DNA from 2 places in the Paraburkholderia sp. SARCC-3016 genome. Region 2 is predicted to be linked to the other one. Evidence: riboswitches for the same ligand, from Rfam matches in the RefSeq annotation. Region 2 holds a riboswitch; the other holds the start of a gene.
What was found. A riboswitch is a leader RNA that binds a small molecule or an ion and turns the genes downstream of it on or off. The one in region 2 is predicted to bind ZMP and ZTP.
Positions count from the first base shown of each region.

Region 1 (4,667 bases), on a different contig from region 2:
CGGCTTCCCGCTCGTCGACCTGCAACTGTTCGGTAATCCTGCGTTCTCTATCGGGCTCGTCGTCGCGTTCCTGTTCTATCGCAACAGTGCATTCTCCTGACGTACGGCATCTACCTGCAAACGGGACTGCACTGGACGCCGCCTGAAGCAGGCCTTGCGGTCATGCGTTTGCGATCGGTTTCGCGTTCGCGCCGCTGACCTTGCCCGCGGTCGTCGCGCGTATCGGCACACACGTGCTGACATTGGGCTTTGCGCTGCTCGCCGTCGGCTTCATCGTAGCAGGATGGGCCGCGCGCCGACAAGTCGCGTGCACTGAACAATTGCGCGTGTATCGGGCAGAAACCCGGCGCGTCCGGAAAATATTCTTCACGCATCCAACCGACCCTCGGTAATTACCCGTAAATAATGCGATCTTTTGCCGAATTTCTGACGCCGCCCGATATATCGTTGTTCAGCAATGATCGGTCGGTTTATTGGTGATCGGGATTATGGGCGATTAAGTTTGCGCATTGCGAGTTAGCGAATATTATTACGCGCGTATGACATCCCCCAGTCAGGGAAGATTACAGTCGTGTTGGTCGCACCCTTCAGACCCCTGCCACAAGGGCACTAACTCTTACAGAACCGGGGCGCGGAACTGACGGACATTGGCATCCCATATGCTGAACACGCGTTCTAAAATATTTTATAAAGTCACTTAATTCGCGCGGGCCTCAGTGTCTTTTTAGAAAAAGCTTGCTTGCGGAAAATCCGATTGATAATCTTGCGGCACTCTTTCAATTGATTCGACGGTGGTGCGTTTACGGCAGTGTTTGATCAGACGGCTCGACGCTTACGCTTATAACGGGGACATCATGCTGACTGCTACTCTCAAACCATTCGATACGACGCGTGCCGGCCAATTCAACGTTGGCGATGTTGTCACGCTCAAGGCCGGCGGCCCGCGCATGACGGTCACTTACGCAGGGCCGGTGGCCGGTTCGGCTGCCGACCGGCTTGTCTGCCAGTGGTTCGACGAGCACGGCGAATTACGCCAGGACATCTTCGATTACGAGAACGTGCGCTGCGAGCCGCGCTCGATTCCGGCCGGCTCGGTGCAACTGCACAAGTTCATTCGGGTCGTGCTTCCGTGAGCGAGGCAAACGAGGCGCGCTTCCCCGAGCGCGCCTGTCGGTAAGCGGCCTAGCGCCGCGCCTCCATGGCCATTCGCACGGCCAGACCCGTCAGCACCGTGCCCATCATCCAGCGTTGCACCGCGAGCCATGTCGGCCGGCGCGCAAGAAACCCGGCAATCGAACCCGCGGTCATCGCGACCGCCGCGTTCACGCACATGCTAAGCGCGATCTGCACGAAGCCCAGCGCGAGCGACTGGCCGAGCACGCTGCCGTGTAGCGGATCGATGAACTGCGGCAGCAGCGACAGATAAAGCACGGCGATTTTCGGGTTCAGCAGATTGGTCACAAAGCCCATCGCAAACAGCTTGCCCCGGCTGTCAGCGGGCAGTGTGCGCACTTGAAACGGCGAACGTCCGCCGGGCTTTACCGCTTGCCATGCGAGCCACAACAGATAAAGCGCACCGCCGAAGCGCAGCGCGTCGTACGCGAACGGCACGGCAAGCAGCAGCGCGGTAATGCCGAAGGCCGCACACAACAAATAGACGACAAAACCGAGCGCGACGCCGCCGAGCGAAATCAGCCCCGCCGTGCGTCCCTGGCAGATCGAGCGCGAGACGAGGTAAACCATATTCGGGCCGGGCGTCAGTGCCATGCCCAGTGCGACGAGGCCGAAAGCGAGAAGAGAGGTGTGTTCGGGCATTGCATGTCTCCGTGACAAGATCGAGGCAATGCCCAGGCGCGCGGCGATTCGCGATTCCGGCCAGCGGCGGAGTGCGGTTCGCGTTCCCCGATGGTGATCCATCTCGTAGCGCCAGTTGCGCGAACCGCAGGATTATCCCATGACAACAGCTGTTGCGCCGGCCCATGCACGTGTCGACAGGAAGCCTATTCAGCGGTATGTCCGCCCGACAGCAGAGGCGGCGGCCGGCCCTCACCGTTCACACCTTACACTTCACTTCGACGAACGCTCGCGCGCCTCGGTGCGCGACGAGCGCAGGCGCACGCGATCGGCGAGCATCGTCGAAAACTTGCGCATGCTCACGATCTTGCGCGACTTCACGATTTCGCCGGCCACGTTTTTCGGCGGATTCGGCTGTAGCGCCCAATAAAGCGCAAGCAGCCAGCCGAACACGGTCCAGCCGACCACGGCGTTGAAGAGCGCGATAGTCAGCAGATCGTAGCGTTTGCGCCGGTCGGCGATGATCGATGGCAGGAAATAGATGCCGAGCGCGACGATAGCCGCGACGCCTTGTATGACGAGATTCTCCATGAGATTGCCAGGGGGCATGCATGACGAATGCACCATTGTCGCGCGAACGCTGCGCTCGCGCAGCGCGGAGCCGTACCGCGCCGCATGCGGCGCGCGGCGACGCGCCTTCGCGGCGACGCGCATGATCGGGACTATCATGTGTTTTTTCACCGACCGGACATGCCGCGATGATTTCCGACGCCACTACGCAATCGAAACTGGACCCCAACACGCTGCGCGATTTCGTCGAGCGCAAATGGAACGACGAGATCGTTCCCGCGCTGACCGACTACATCGCCGTCCCGGCCAAAAGCCCGGCGTTCGATCCTGACTGGCAGAAGCACGGCTATATCGAGCGCGTCGTCACCGAAGCGGCCAAGTGGGCCGAAACGCAGCCGGTGCGCGGCCTGAAGCTCGAAGTGGTGCGGCTGCCGGGCCGCACGCCGGTGATCTTCTTCGAATCGCCTGCGACGCGCTCGGGCAGCACCGAAACCATCGTGTTGTATGGGCATCTCGACAAGCAGCCGGAATTCGCGGGCTGGCGCAACGACCTCGGCCCCTGGGTGCCGAAGCTCGAAGACGGCAAGCTCTATGGCCGCGGTGGCGCCGACGATGGCTACGCGATCTACGCGAGTGTCACCGCGCTCGCGGCGCTCGATGCGCAAGGCGTCGAACGGCCGCGCTGCGTCGGGCTCGTCGAAACCTGCGAGGAGTCGGGCAGTTACGACCTGCTGCCGTATGTCGATGCACTGCGCGACCGGCTCGGCAAAGTCGGCCTCGTCGTGTGCCTTGATTCGGGCGCGGGCAATTACGACCAGCTCTGGCTCACCACGTCGCTGCGCGGCCTCGTTTCGGGCGACCTCGAGGTGCAGGTGCTCGACGAGGGTATTCATTCGGGCTCCTACGGCGGTATTGCGCCTTCGAGCTTCCGCATCATGCGGCAACTGTTCGAGCGGCTCGAAGACGCATCGACGGGCAATCTGCTGCCAAAAGGCTTTCATTGCCCGATACCGCCCGAGCGAATGCGCGAAGCCGAAGCGACCGCGACGATACTCGGCGACGACGTGTGGAAGAAAATGCCCTGGGCGTGCGGTCAGGACGGCCGGCAAGTGCTGCCGACCACTACCGACCCGAAAGACGCGCTGCTCAATTCGACGTGGCGCCCGTCGCTTGCGGTGACCGGTGCGGCCGGCCTGCCGTCGCTCGCCGACGCGGGCAACGTACTGCGCCCGCGCACCGCGTTCAAGCTGTCGCTGCGGCTGCCGCCGCTCGTCGACGCCAGCAAGGCTGTCAATGAACTGCAAGCGTTGCTCGAACTCGACCCGCCTTACAACGCGAAAGTCACGTTCAAGCCCGACAGCGGCGCGGCGACCGGCTGGAACGCTCCGGACGTCGCAAGCTGGCTCGGCGCCGCATTGAACGACGCATCGCGACAGCACTTCGGCGCCGACTGCGCCTATATCGGCCAGGGCGGCACGATCCCGTTGATGAACGTATTGAAAGCGGGCTTTCCGCAGTCGCAGTTCATGGTGTGCGGCGTGCTCGGACCGAAGTCGAATGCGCACGGTCCCAACGAGTTCCTGCACGTACCGTACGGCAAGAAGCTTACGGCCTGCGTGGCCGAAGTGATCGCGGCCGCGCCGTGAACGCTCGGGTCTCCTGATCGCATGCGGTCGTGCACAGAGCATGTGCATCGTCGCCACGTACACCGAAATGTCGCATCCCCGGCCGTGCGCTGCCGCGGCCGTCATCCTGCCCGCAGCCCCACGCGCCGGTCCCCCGGCGCTATTCACTTCTCTCCGGTAATTCGAATAAAAATGCGCCGGGAATATATCCGCTTCGCATTGCATAAATGGGATGAAATTTCCACAGAAAAATTGAAGCAAAGGTTCTAATGGCGTTATGCCCATCCATGCCGCGGCGGGCCTGATCGGGTGTGTCGCTGTACGTGCTCCCCCGCAATCGTTTGCGTCACGGAATGTCGGTACGAGTTACCGCAAAGTCGCGCTGGCGGGTCTGGCGCGCGCACTCCATTAATTGTGCTGAAGTGTTAGCCAGCCGCTCTCGCGGGATTGTGGTCTGTTTTAGGCTCGTATAGCTCTTCCGACGTTTTATAACCTAAAAGGACCACTGGAAATGAACCTGAATAGCCATCACGCATGCCGTCCGTTCGTTGAAGCGGGCAATCTTTCACAAATCTCGGCTTTTTACGAAGAAGAACGCAACATCATGTGGATGATGCTGCGTGCTCAACCACGGCCATGCTTCAACCTGGAACTCGTGCACGACATCCTGAGCCTCGC
Region 1 covers NZ_JAVHZD010000002.1:222,106-226,772, reverse strand. Annotated here, with positions in the region: partial or broken gene QYH69_RS03395 (MFS transporter) at 1-299, shown strand, start outside; gene QYH69_RS03390 (YodC family protein) at 855-1,133, shown strand; gene QYH69_RS03385 (LysE family translocator) at 1,183-1,815, opposite strand; ZMP/ZTP riboswitch at 1,839-1,944, opposite strand; gene QYH69_RS03380 (superinfection immunity protein) at 2,068-2,385, opposite strand; gene QYH69_RS03375 (M20 family metallopeptidase) at 2,553-4,010, shown strand; gene QYH69_RS03370 (crotonase/enoyl-CoA hydratase family protein) at 4,501-4,667, shown strand, end outside.
Region 1: another riboswitch for ZMP and ZTP. It lies ahead of QYH69_RS03385 (LysE family translocator); the one in region 2 lies ahead of glyA (serine hydroxymethyltransferase).

Region 2 (13,732 bases):
CGCTTCCAGCGTATAGCCGCCGTTTGCGTCATCGGCTGACAACATCTGCAACCGATAGACGGGCGTGCCGGACTGAGGCGCCTGATCGAAGCCCGCCGGCAATGCGACCGTGCTGCTGCCGCGCAGCGCCGATTCAACATACTGCGCCGCACGATAGAGTGCCGAGGCCGCATCCGTTCTGTGTCCGCGCGCGACCTGCGCCCGGTACGACGGCAACGCGAATGCAGCCAGTACGGCGATGATCGCGAGCGCAATCACGAGTTCGAGTAACGTGAAGGCGACGGTGCGGTGCTTTACGGTGCGGTGCTTCATGATACAGCGCTTCATCCGGTCGATTCCGGCATCACAATGATTCGGAAAACAAATGGGGCGTCCGCTCAGTTCGCTCAGTCCGCTCAAAAGGGCCGAGCCGCAATACGCCGCCAATGACGCTCGACGATGCCGTTGTCTACGACGAGCTGAAGCTGCAACCAGGCCTGCGTATCGCGCGTGCGGCCATAACCGCGCGCGGTGAGAAGCCATGCGCTCGCGGCGGGACGCGTGGCGAGACGCCATGCCTCGACTACGCATTGCGGAGGTTCGAACGAACCCGGCCACACGGCAACCGGAGCAAATGCGGCTGCATTGAACGCGGGGGACACTTTCCACGCAGCGGGTTCGCCATTCAGTGCAGCTTCGCGAGACAGCACTTCGCCCGCCGCAACACGTTGTGCACACAACGTCAGCGCCGAGTCCGCCGCATGAAACGCGACGAGCTGGTCTTGCAGATTAGCCGCACCGCGGGCCGCCGCAACCGATGTCTCGAACCACGCGGCCGATGTGGCGAGCATCATCGACGACAGGATCAGCACGATCGGCAACGCCGCACCGCGATTGCGCGAACGCCGCGGCACATTGTCGCGTCGCGGAGCGCGCCCGCCGCGCCGTACTGTGTAACGCTTCATCGCGAGCATCCGCTTCGGTCTGCCACGCATCATGTTTCACCTCCACTGTTATTGCGGATCGCGACGCGCCGCCAGAACGTCTCACGAGCGCGCTTGTCCGGGGCCAATAACGACACGCCGTCGCAATCGACATAGCGACTCGGTGCGGCGTCGCGGGCGCCGCGCACGAGCACGCAGACATCGACCGCAACCACACTGCGCCATTGGGCGAGCGTGAGCGCGGACGCATCGAGCGCCGCGGACGCGCCGGCCAGCCAATAGCGAAACCGCAACCGTTCGACACCTTCGACAAGCGGCTGCGACGAACCTGCGCTGCCACTGCCCTCGCAGTAAAGTTCGGGCTCCCCCGTCGAGCCGCTTGCTCTCGCATAAAAGCGGTTGACGACCGGTGCACCCGGCGCGTCGGCAAGCGTGTGCGCGAGCCCCTGGCCGAGGCAATCGGTCGGCTGCGCGGCGGCGGACGGCCACGTCGATACGTTGTCGGCGATATACCGGATCGCGATGCCATCCGAGCGGCTCGCGAGCGCTTCGCACGTGAGACGATCGTCTGCTCCGGCCGGACGCGCAGACGAGCAGCCAAAGAGAGCGCCGGAGGCGAACAGCAGGGTCGCCGACGGAGAATCAACAGGCGCGAACCCGGCCATCTGCAATTGCAGCGCGATCAGCGTGAGGGCCGTCATCCCGGCTTCGTGCATCTGCGCAGCATCGTTGGCGCGCACGAGAGCGAACCGCTGCGACCGGTACAGCGATATCGCGCCCGCTGTCACGATCAGGCCGAGCGCCACCGCGATCGTCAGTTCGAGCAGCGTGTGCCCGCGAATGCGAAGAACCGATCGCATCATTCGGCAAACGCAAGCACGACACAGGCCGTGCCAGCCGGCATCGCGACATCGCCGCATGGCGGCGGCATGTCGATCACTTCGCCCGAACGCGGTGCACCGGCAAGCATGTGCCACGTGACGCGCGCCACCGATATCCGATCGGCGCTGCCGCTCACTGACGCCTCGCCTTGCGGCAACAGATAGCCCGCTCTGGTACGCCATTGCGCGAGCGCCGCGCTGCTGCGCGACGCACCGTGCATCGCTTCGACGAGCGCGTCTGCAACGAGCGCTGCGTGCTCACGCGCCGCCGCTGCTCGAGCATCGCGAATCATCCATAGTTGCGCGGCAATCAGACCGAGTGCGGTCACCGCGGTTAACACGACCGCAAGCATGACTTCGATCAGCGATTCGCCACGAGTACAAGCGGTGCGTGAACCGGCCTTCGAGGTTCGCAAGTGCAAGCGTGAGATCTTCATGCCGACGCTCCGCAAGCGCCCTCGGCGATACGCGCGCGTCCGCCGGCGGCAATCCGGATGCAACGGCGCCACGCGTTGCCTTGTGTCGCCTTCGACGAAAAGCGCGGCGCGAGATCGAAGCTGCGAAAGCTGCCGATCGTCTGTCCCGCGGGCGGCGTAAACGTGAGATTCGTCGACGCGCCGGCGATGCTGACCGCCGCGAGTTCCGGCTGCGCTCGCAGCGCGAACATGGCGCCCGCCCGTTCGATCATCACAGCCCAACCGCATGACCAGTCAACCGCACCGGAGCGGCAGGCCTGCCCCGCGGCAAGACAGTGTCTCGCCGCGTCGATGCGGCACACGGTAATGCGCACGCCCTGTCTGATCGCCTCGCTGCGTGCGTAAGCAAGCGTTGAGAGCAGTGCATGGGCACGCGCCTCCACCTGATCGCGCATCTGCCATGCGACAAACGAAGGTGTCGCCATCGCTGCAAGCAGAGCCAGCAACGCGACCACCGCCAGCGTTTCGAGCAGCGTGAAGCCGCATCGTACGCATCTCGTCCAGCCATCGTTTCTCATCGTCAGCCTCCGTTGTCAGCAACGATGGCTGCGAATCTACCTTTGCTTCAGGGTGCTAACAATATGCCGAATGGCCAGGTAGCGCGCAAAGGCAAACGCACGCAACATTGCGTGTCGGTCGAACGCGGCACGACGGTAACGCATCGAAGAGACCCGACGGTCGGGAAGGGGGAAGAATGCAGCAAATCGAATTGATGGCCGATGCGGTGGCGCAGAGTGCCGGCGAGCATCTGGCCGCTTCCGCATTGCCTCCGAAGCAGCCTGCTGCACCGCGAACGGAAGGCCTGCGAGCTGCACCGTGGGTTGCAGCCCAATCAGCGCTTGCGCCGGGGTTTGGGCGGACCGGGCGGCGAAGCCATCCGGCGAAACTCCTCGATCACATCCTCGAATTCGGACACGTCTTCGAAACGCCGGTAGACGGACGCGAAGCGCACATAGGCGATCGTATCGAGCGCGCGCAACTCGTTCATCACGAGTTCGCCGAGCCGTTCGCTTCGTACCTCGCGCTCGCCGCTGCCGAGCAACTGGTATTCGATGCGCGCAACGGCGGCGTCGATTGCGTCGGCCGCAACGGGCCGCTTGCGCAGCGCGAGCTTCATGCTCGAGACGATCTTGCGGCGGTCGAACTCGACGCGGCTACCGTCCTTCTTCACGACCGACGGCAGTGCGAGCTCGACGCGCTCGTAAGTGGTGAAGCGCTTGTCGCAAGCCGGACAACGGCGCCGCCGCCGGATGGCGGCGCCGTCTTCGGATACGCGGGAGTCGACGACCTGCGTATCGTCGTGCCGGCAGAACGGGCAGCGCATGGTCGGCTAGCGATAGACCGGGAAGCGCTTCGTCAGCTCGGCGACTTGCGTTCGCACGCGCTCGATGGTGGCGGCGTCTTCCGGATTGTCGAGCACGTCGGCAATCAGGTTACCCACCACTTCGGCTTCCTTGACGCCGAAGCCGCGCGTCGTCATGGCGGGCGAACCGAGGCGAATGCCGCTCGTCACGAATGGCTTTTCCGGGTCGTTCGGAATCGCGTTCTTGTTCACCGTGATATGCGCGGCGCCGAGCGCCGCTTCGGCCGCCTTGCCGGTGATGTGCTTCGCACGCAGATCGACCAGCATCACGTGGCTCTCGGTGCGCCCCGAGACGATGCGCAGGCCGCGCTTCACCAGCGTTTCGGCAAGCACGCGTGCGTTCTCGATCACGCGCTGCTGATACTCCTTGAACTCCGGCGACAACGCTTCCTTGAACGCCACGGCCTTGGCGGCGATCACGTGCATCAGCGGTCCGCCCTGGATGCCGGGGAAGATGGCCGAGTTGATCGGCTTCTCATACTCGGCCTTCATCAGGATCACGCCGCCGCGCGGGCCCCGCAGGCTCTTGTGCGTCGTGGTGGTGACGAAGTCGGCGTGCGGCACCGGGTTCGGATAGACGCCGGCGGCAACGAGACCTGCGTAATGCGCCATGTCGACCATCAGATAGGCACCGACCGCCTTCGCGATTTTCGCAAGCCGTTCGAAGTCGATGCGCAGCGCGAACGCAGACGCGCCCGCGACGATAAGCTTCGGCTTGTGTTCGTGAGCAAGCTTCTCGGCCGCTTCGTAATCGATGTCTTCAGCCGCGTCGAGCCCGTAGCTCACGACGTTGAACCACTTGCCCGACATATTGACGGGCGAGCCGTGCGTCAGGTGGCCGCCATGCGCGAGGCTCATACCCATGATCGTGTCGCCGGGCTTGAGCATGGCGAAGAACACACCCTGATTCGCCTGCGAGCCCGAGTTCGGCTGCACATTCGCCGCCTCGGCGCCGAACAGCTGTTTGACGCGGTCGATCGCGAGCTGCTCGACGATATCGACATACTCGCAACCGCCGTAATAGCGCTTGCCCGGATACCCTTCCGCGTACTTGTTCGTGAGCTGCGAGCCTTGCGCGGCCATCACGGCCGGGCTCGTATAGTTTTCCGACGCAATCAGCTCGATGTGTTCTTCCTGGCGACGGTTTTCCTGCTCGATCGCCTGCCAGACTTCCGGGTCGACGTTCGCAATGGTGCTTTGGGCTTTATCAAACATGTGCGTTCCGTTGAGAATGTTCGGTTGACCGTGATTCCGCACGTGCATATGCGTTCGATCTTGCGCATGACAGCATACAAAGCGGCACGCGAAAGGCGTGCGCAAAGCGCGCAAGCTCACGCGCGGTGCGGCAGGAAACTGGAAGCCTGGATATGCGGACTGCAGAGGCGCCGCACACGCGAGGCAGGCCAGCGACCGGCAGCACGAAGAATTGCGCGCGGATCACAGCTGCCCAGGCGAACGGCAAAACGGAGCCCCGCGCTTCACGGTGGGTTGTTCCACCTTGAACCCGTAGGGTTCTATCGCCAGTCACGCAGGGATGAGCGCGTTAGTTTATTGGAAGCGCATCGAATAGGCAACCTGCCCCACGGCGCCTGCAGCGACGCAAAAAAGCCTGACGAATTCGCTACTTGCGCCCACTTTGCGGCGCCCGGCACGAGATCCGGCGGCCCGCCCGATCCGGCCGTCGCGGCGCGGTTGATCGGGCGCCGCAATGGAAGTAGGCTTGTCGCCTTTCTCAACCCACCGGAAACTGGAATGATCGTCTTTGTCACCGGGGCGTCTGCCGGATTCGGCGCTGCCATCGCGCGTGCTTTTGTCAAAGGCGGCCATCGCGTCGTCGCGACCGCGCGCCGCAAGGACCGCCTCGATGCCCTCGCCCGCGAACTCGGCGAGAACCTGCTGCCGCTGCAGCTCGACGTGCGCGACCGCGCGGCTGTTCAGGCGCTGTCGGGCGCACTGCCCGACGGCTTCGCCGCGGTCGACGTGCTGGTCAACAACGCGGGGCTCGCACTCGGGCTCGAGCCGGCCCACAGGGCCGATCTGGACGACTGGGAAACGATGATCGATACGAACTGCAAAGGCCTCGTGCAAGTGACGCGCGCGTTGCTGCCGGGCATGGTCGCGCGCAACCGCGGCCACGTGATCAATCTGGGTTCGGTCGCAAGCAGCTGGCCGTATGCCGGCGGCGATGTGTACGGCGCGACCAAGGCGTTCGTTGCGCAATTCAGCCTGAATCTGCGCGCGGACCTGACCGGCACCGCGGTGCGCGTGACCGACATTCAGCCGGGCCTGTGCGGCGGCACCGAATTCTCGAACGTGCGGTTTCGCGGCGACGACGTGAAGGCTGCGGGCGTCTATAAGGACATGCAGCCGCTCACGGCCGAAGACATCGCCGAATCGATCTTCTGGGTCGCCACGCGCCCGGCGCATGTGAACATCAATTCGATCGAATTGATGCCGGTTGCGCAGTCGTTCGCCGGCCTGTCGGTTCATCGCGGCTGACCACGCCCGGAGCGGGAAAAGTGAATGAAACAAGTGCCAAAAAAGCAGGCAGCCTGTCAGGTTCCGGTAAAATGCGCGGCATGAAAACTTCTGGCAGTCAGCCCGGCGCCGAAATCGGCTTCTCATGGCCGATTCGCGTGTACTACGAAGATACGGACGCCGGCGGCATCGTGTTTTACGTGAACTACCTGAAGTTTTTCGAACGCGCACGCACCGAATGGCTGCGCGCCTGCGGAATCGAACAAGGCAGGCTCGCGAGCGAAACCGGCACGCTCTTCATCGTCCGCAGCACGGCACTCGACTACCGGTCGCCGGCGCGCCTCGACGACTCGCTCGCGATCGTCAGCCGGATCGAACGGCTCGGCCGCGCAACGGTCGATTTCGTGCAGGAAGCGTGGCGCGAGGATACGCTGCTCGCCACCGGCACGATCCGCATCGGCTGCGTCGACGCAGCGGCGCTGCGGCCCGCCGCGATTGCGCCGGCCGTCCTCGCCGCGTTGCGGCGCGGGCCGCCCGGTTCGGGCGCAAGCACCGGCTCGAGCAATACAACGACAGGCATGTCAACGGCTAACGAGTGAGCACCGTTGTTACCTGGCCAGTGAACTCGTAACGGTCAGAACAAGACCAAGCATGGTTCGGCGAAAGGGTTCGCCGAAGCTTCCGGTTCTCCCACCGAACGCTTCGATCCGCCTTTCAGCCGGACGCCCCTAGCGGGACGTTACAGCGAACCTATATGAACACTACACAAGATCTATCGATCATTTCCCTCGTTCTTAATGCGAGCCTGCTGGCCCAGGCAGTGATGGCGCTCCTGCTGCTGCTGTCTCTGATGTCCTGGACGTTCATCTTCCGCAAGTGGTTCGCAATTCGCCGCGCACGCGGCCAGACCGAACGCTTCGAGCGCGATTTCTGGTCTGGCGGCGACCTGCAGGCGCTGTATCAGAGCGCCGCGAACAACCGTCATCGGATCGGTGCGCTCGAGCGCATTTTCGAAGCCGGCATGCGTGAATTCCTGAAGGCCAAGGAAAAGCGCCTGAACGATCCGGGCGCGATTCTCGATGGCGCGCGCCGCGCAATGCGGGCGGCTTTCCAGCGTGAAATGGACGTGCTCGAAGCGAATCTCGCGTTTCTCGCGTCGGTCGGCTCGGTGAGCCCTTACATTGGTCTTTTCGGCACCGTCTGGGGCATCATGAATGCGTTTCGCGGCCTCGCGAACGTGCAGCAGGCCACCCTCGCGAACGTCGCGCCAGGCATCGCCGAAGCGCTGACGGCCACCGCAATCGGCCTGTTCGCCGCGATTCCTGCCGTGGTCGCGTACAACCGCTACGCTCACGATATCGACCGCCTCGCGATCCGCTTCGAGACCTTCATCGAAGAGTTCTCGAATATCCTGCAGCGCCAGGCGCACTAAGGAGTCCACGATGGCCGGTTCATCGATCCGTTCCAGCATGCGCGGCGGCCGTTCGCGCCGCGCGATGTCCGACATCAACGTCGTGCCGTATATCGACGTGATGCTCGTCCTGCTCGTCATCTTCATGGTGACGGCGCCGCTCGTCGCGCCGTCGATCGTCAATCTGCCCACCGTCGGCGGCGCCGCGCCGCAGCAGCAGACGCCGCCCGTGGTCGTGAATATCCGCGCCGACGGCAACATGAGCGTGCGTTACAAGGACGACGCCGGCACCACGCAGCAGGAAACCATGACGCGGGCCGACCTGAACAGCTTCGTCACCGACCGCGAGCAATCGCATCCCGACCAGCCGGTCGTGATTGCCGCCGACAAGACCGTGAAGTACGAGGTCGTGATGAACGTGATGTCCGATCTGAAAGCGCGCGGCGTCAAGCGCGTTGGATTGCTCGTCAAATCGCAATGATTCGCCAGAAATCCGCTTATCCGTTGCAGCCGCCGCGTGAGCGCGGCACGTGGCGCGCGTTCGCGCTCGCGGCGTTGATGCACGTGCTGCTCGGTTTCTTTCTGTATCACGGCATCCATTGGCAAAACAGCACGCCCGCGGGCGCGGAAGCCGAAATCTGGACGTCGGTGCCCGATCTGTCGACGCCTCGCGTCGCTCCGCCCCCGCCCGCCCCGGTCGCGCCCGCTCCGCTTGTGCAGGACGAGGAGGCGGACATCGCGCTCCAGGAGAAGAAACGCAAGCAGCAGGAGGCCGCGCGCGAAGCACAGCTGGCCGAGCAGCAACGGCAACAGCAGTTGCAGGCGCAACAGGAAGCCGAAGCGAAGCGTCAGCAGCAGCTCGCCGCCGAACAGGCTGCGATGGCCGCGGCGTTGAAGAAGCAGCAGCAACAGCAGCAGGCGCAAAAGCTCAAGCAGCAACAGCTGGCCGAGCAGCAGAAGCAGGATCAGTTGAAAAAACAACAGCAGGAAGAGCAGCAGAAGGAGCAGCAACAGAAGGAACAACAGGCGCAAGCCGACGCGCAAAAAAAGGCCGAAGCGGAAAAGGCAGCGAAAGCGAAGGCAGCGGCCCAGGCCGAAGCGGCGAAGAAGCTCGACGCAGAGCGCCGCCAGCGCCTCGCGGCACTGCAAGGCATGGCGGGCGGCGAGGGCTCCACCGGCAATGGCCTCGCGAAGAGCGGCACGGGCAGCGGCGCGGGCGGCAACGCCACGTCGCCCGGGTACGCGGAGAAAGTGCAACGGCGCGTGCGGCCGAATATCGTCTGGGCCGGCGACACGCAAGGGCTCGAGACCGTGGTCTCGGTGCGCTGCGCGCCGACGGGGACATTGCTGTCGGCAACCGTCACGCGCAGCAGCGGCAATTCGCAGTGGGATGACGCGGCGCTGCGCGCGGTCCAGCGTTCGGATCCGATGCCGCAAGACACAAATGGGAAGACACCGGCCAGTTTTACCATTACGCTGCGTCCGGCGGGTTGATGTGGGGTAAGCGGCGCATGCACGTATCGGTGGACCGAACGCGACGCGACATGCGCGGACGTGCCCCGGCCCTTAAGGCATGCTGAAAGCTGTCAGCGAGGCCTGGTACGGCCGGCAAGCCTTCGGGAACGATTTCTGCGTGCTTGTGTCTGTTTGCAGTTGTGAAGGTTTTTGTACTTTGGGGAATCGATAAAGCATGAGTTTGATGACGAAGCTAGGCCTGCGAACACTGGTGGCGTCATGCCTGATTACGGCAGGCGGTGCGGCACATGCACAGCTGAACGTCCTCGTGACGGGCGTCGGGTCCACGCAGTTTCCGATCGCGACCGCGAATTTTGCCAACGAAACCAGTTCCCCACAGCAGATCAGCACGATCGTACGGCAGGATCTGCAACGCAGCGGCAAGTTCACGAATATCGACGCGGGGTCCACGCCGGTTTCGGAGAGCGATACGGTCGACCTCGGCAGCTGGAAGGCCAAGGGTGCCGATGCGTTCGTCGCCGGCAGCGTGACCAAACGCCCCGACGGCCAGTATGAAGTGCGCTTCAAGCTCTACGACACGGTCAAGGGCGAAAACCTCGGCGGTCTCGTACTCGTCAGTCCGGAAAGCGGTCTGCGCATGAGCGCGCACAAGGTAGCCGACTACATCTACGCGAAGCTGATGGGCACACGCGGCGTCTTCGCCACGCGCCTTTCATACGTAATCAAGGTCGGCAGCCGCTACCAGCTGCAAATCTCCGACTCGGACGGGCAGGACGCGCATATCGCGCTGTCGAGCCCCGAGCCGATCATCTCGCCGGCATGGTCGCCGGACGGCACGAAGGTCGCGTACGTGTCGTTCGAGAAGAAGAAGCCAATCGTTTATATCCACGACCTGCCGACCGGCCGCCGCATCATCGTGTCCGATCAGAAGGGTAACAACAGCGCGCCGGCGTGGTCGCCGGACGGCCGCACGCTCGCACTGGCCCTTTCGCGCACCGGCAACACGCAGATCTTCGCCGTCAATGCGGACGGCAGCGGTCTGCGCCGCCTGACGCAAGGCAGCTCGATCGATACTGAGCCCGATTTCTCTCCGGACGGCCAGACGATCTACTTCACGAGCGACCGCGGCGGTCAGCCGCAAATCTATAAAATGCCGGCCGCGGGCGAAAACGCGGGCGCTGCGCAGCGCGTGACCTTCACCGGCAGCTATAACACGAGCCCTCGCGTGAGCCCCGACGGCAAACAACTCGCGTATATTTCGCGCACCGGCGGCGGTTTCAAGCTGTACATCCAGGATCTGCAGTCGGGCGTCGCGACGGCGCTCACCGACACAACACATGACGAATCGCCGAGTTTTGCGGCGAATGGTCAGTACATCCTTTACGCCACTCAGGTGAACGGCCGTGGCGTGTTGGCCGCTGTATCGACCGATGGTCGGACGCGGCAGGTCCTGTCCGTTCAGGGTGGCAGCGTGCGCGAGCCGTCCTGGGGCCCGTTTATGCAATGACACACAAGGAGAGTAAAACATGAAGTCGAAATTGCGTCTTACCCTGGCCGCGCTGACAGTTGTCGGCGTGCTCGCAGCTTGCTCGTCGACGCCCAAGCCCACGAGCACGACCGCGGGCAACATCAACGCCCAGCCGAATCCGAACGCGGTCGCCCCGGTCACCGTCGACGAACTGAACAACCCGAACAGCCCGCTCGCGAAGCGCAGCGTGTATTTCGATTTCGACAGCTACTCGGTGAAGGACGAATACCAGCCGCTGCTGCAGCAACACGCGCAGTATCTGAAGTCGCATCCGCAGCGTCACGTGCTGATCCAGGGCAACACCGACGAGCGCGGTACGAGCGAGTACAACCTCGCGCTGGGTCAGAAGCGTGCGGAAGCCGTGCGTCGCGCGATGTCGCTGATGGGCGTGCCCGATCAGCAAATGGAAGCCGTGAGCCTCGGCAAGGAAAAGCCGCTTGCGACCGGTCATGACGAAGCTTCGTGGGCGCAAAACCGCCGCGCCGATCTCGTCTACCAACAGTAACGGGTAACGCGCCGTATGACACACCGTTTCTCCCGGCTGCGGCTCGCCGCAGCAGCGTGCGCGGCAGGCATGGCTTTCACGGCCATGCCGGCGCATGCAGGCCTGTTCGACGACGACCAGGCCCGCCAGGCGATTCTCGACCTGCGCACGAAGACCGACAGTCTGACAAACCAGTTGTCGGCCGCGCAGCGAACGATCCTCGATCAGTCGAACCGTCTCGACCAGCTTAACCAGCAGGTCGCGACGCTGCGCGGCCAGAACGAAGATCTGACGAACCAGCTGTCTATCTTGCAAAAGCAGCAGAAGGACTACTACTCCGACCTCGACGGCCGGCTGAAGAAGTTCGAGCCGCAGCAGCAAACGGTCGACGGCGTGCAGGGCATGGTGCAGCCGGGTGAAACGGACGCGTTCAACGCGGCGTCGCAGCAGTTTCGCAACGGCGACTTCAAGGGTGCCGCTGCATCGTTTCGCAGCTTCATCTCGAAGTATCCGCAAAGCCCGTATCAGCCGACCGCACAGTACTGGCTCGGCAACGCGATGTACGCACAGCGCGACTACAAAGGGTCGACCTCGATCTGGCAAGGGGTCGTGAAGAACTACCCGGACAGCCCGCGCGCGCCCGAAGCGCTGCTCGCCATTGCGAACAACCAGCTCGAGCAGGGCCAGAAGGCCGCCGCGAAGAAGACGCTCGAGCAGATCGTCGCGCAATACGGCAATTCGGATGTCGCGCAATCTGCGCAAAGCAAGCTTTCGCAGATCAAGTAGTGTGACGGCCAAATCCGGCGTGCCGCCGCGGCAAGCGGCGGCAGCGTCGATTTACCGGGCTTCGCGCGGCCGGTCTCACATTGCGCTATGGCATCGACAGGCGTGAATAGGCCTCTATAGCCTTGACACTGCCGTAGGGCTATCGCTATAATCTCGCTTCTCTTTTGGGGTCGTTAGCTCAGCTGGTAGAGCAGCGGACTTTTAATCCGTTGGTCACTGGTTCGAATCCAGTACGGCCTACCAAAAACCGCATCAAGCAAAAAGCCCGGTCGTCTCGACCGGGCTTTTTGTTTTTGTACGCGTCTTTTGCAAATACGAACTCATCGTGGCGCGCGATGCGCACCCAAGCCCGCTCGCTGCGCTTGGCGCGTGGAGTGAATTAATTAGCCACCCTTATTTTCGATAAACTCCCCGCCTGTCGAAACGTATCGGCATCAATCGATACTGGCGATGCCTTTGAATCTGCACTAGATTCAATTCACCGATCGTCGCACAAGCCGTTTTGCACGTTCGTTTGCCGCTAGCAAACCTGTTACGTGCATGCATGCACGAGACTTCCGGATAATCAACGCAAAGCACAAAGAGACAGTATGTGCTGCTCACTCGCCGCCGAACAGAACAGGCTCGCCGGACACAAGCCGCTTCTTGCCTGCACGCTTCCACTCGCACTACTCGCGACGCCGCCTTGCCATGCGATGCTGAAGTGCCATGGCAGCGACGATACCGTTAGTTATGCGACGGAACAGATAGCTGGAGCGACATGCGCTTCGATGAAAACCGTTATCGATCGAACAAGCGCGGTCCGAGCGCCGCTTTACGGCAATGGCAAAACAAGCATCGCTTTCAGCGGCAACGGTTTGCCTCGCACCGCTAGCGCGACGGCGGTTTCCGTGCCGCATTCAGCGCGTCGTTCGATACGGTCTTATGCAGTGCCGATGCATTTCTATATCGCGCAGTCCTCCAGCGCTCGCACCGCGTCCCCGGTAACCAGACCAGCTCATGCACCACCAACACCACCGGCAACCATGTATTCCTACATCGAAGACGGCATCCACTACTACTCGAGCAGCAAACCGGTCGCATTGCCATCAAGCGTGCCGCTGGTGCAATTGCATTTCTCGACGACATGCTTCCTCTGCGCGCCGACGCGAGACATCGACATCGCATCGCTCGCACTGAATACGCACGCTTATCAACGTGAAATCGAAGCCGCCGCGCTCGATTTCGGCGTCGATCAAGCGCTCGTGCGCGCGGTGATACACGCGGAATCGGGTTTCCAGCCCGAGGCGATTTCCGTGGCGGGCGCCCGAGGTCTGATGCAATTGATGCCGGCCACCGCGGCCCGCTTCGGCGTGCACGACGCGTTCGATGCCTCGCAAAACATTCGAGGCGGCGTCCAGTATCTGGCGTGGCTGCTTGGGCGCTTCAACGGCAATCTCGATGAAGCACTGGCCGGCTACAACGCAGGCGAAAACGCAGTCGGCCGCTATCACGACGTGCCGCCGTATCCCGAGACGCGTGACTACGTCTCGCGCGTGAAGCTGCTCGCGAATCGCTACCGCAACACGCGCTAGCGTCCGTATGCGCGCTGCGCATTCATTTCGTGTTGTCGATCACGATCTGACCGTTGTATTCGACCTTGCCTCTGAAGAAGTAATCGGTGCATGCCTTATAGTCTCCCGGCGTGATCAGCGAAAAGGGCATCTGATAATCGACGAGCTTGCAGCCGGTCACTGGCTTGCCGTTCGCCCATGAGTAGTCCTTGTCCAGATACGCTTGGGTCGCGGCCGCCGATCCTTCGGCGAAGCCACGCATATTCGCGCATCCGAGCGGCTCGTCGGAGGGAATCGTCACATTGAGTTCGCGCGCCATCTCCTTATAGGCCGCTATGCGGTTCTGCACCTGCGATCGCTCGGCGCCTCCACC
Region 2 covers NZ_JAVHZD010000033.1:78,003-91,734, forward strand. Annotated here, with positions in the region: gene QYH69_RS28275 (type IV pilin protein) at 1-312, opposite strand, end outside; gene QYH69_RS28280 (pilus assembly PilX N-terminal domain-containing protein) at 396-977, opposite strand; gene QYH69_RS28285 (PilW family protein) at 974-1,786, opposite strand; gene QYH69_RS28290 (hypothetical protein) at 1,783-2,241, opposite strand; gene QYH69_RS28295 (GspH/FimT family pseudopilin) at 2,238-2,798, opposite strand; gene nrdR (transcriptional regulator NrdR) at 3,113-3,604, opposite strand; gene glyA (serine hydroxymethyltransferase) at 3,611-4,858, opposite strand; ZMP/ZTP riboswitch at 5,082-5,181, opposite strand; gene ydfG (bifunctional NADP-dependent 3-hydroxy acid dehydrogenase/3-hydroxypropionate dehydrogenase YdfG) at 5,396-6,142, shown strand; gene ybgC (tol-pal system-associated acyl-CoA thioesterase) at 6,214-6,720, shown strand; gene tolQ (protein TolQ) at 6,876-7,553, shown strand; gene tolR (protein TolR) at 7,564-8,013, shown strand; gene tolA (cell envelope integrity protein TolA) at 8,010-9,026, shown strand; gene tolB (Tol-Pal system beta propeller repeat protein TolB) at 9,223-10,515, shown strand; gene pal (peptidoglycan-associated lipoprotein Pal) at 10,535-11,041, shown strand; gene ybgF (tol-pal system protein YbgF) at 11,057-11,806, shown strand; tRNA gene QYH69_RS28350 (tRNA-Lys) at 11,974-12,049, shown strand; gene QYH69_RS28355 (lytic transglycosylase domain-containing protein) at 12,832-13,380, shown strand; partial or broken gene QYH69_RS28360 (chitinase) at 13,403-13,732, opposite strand, start outside.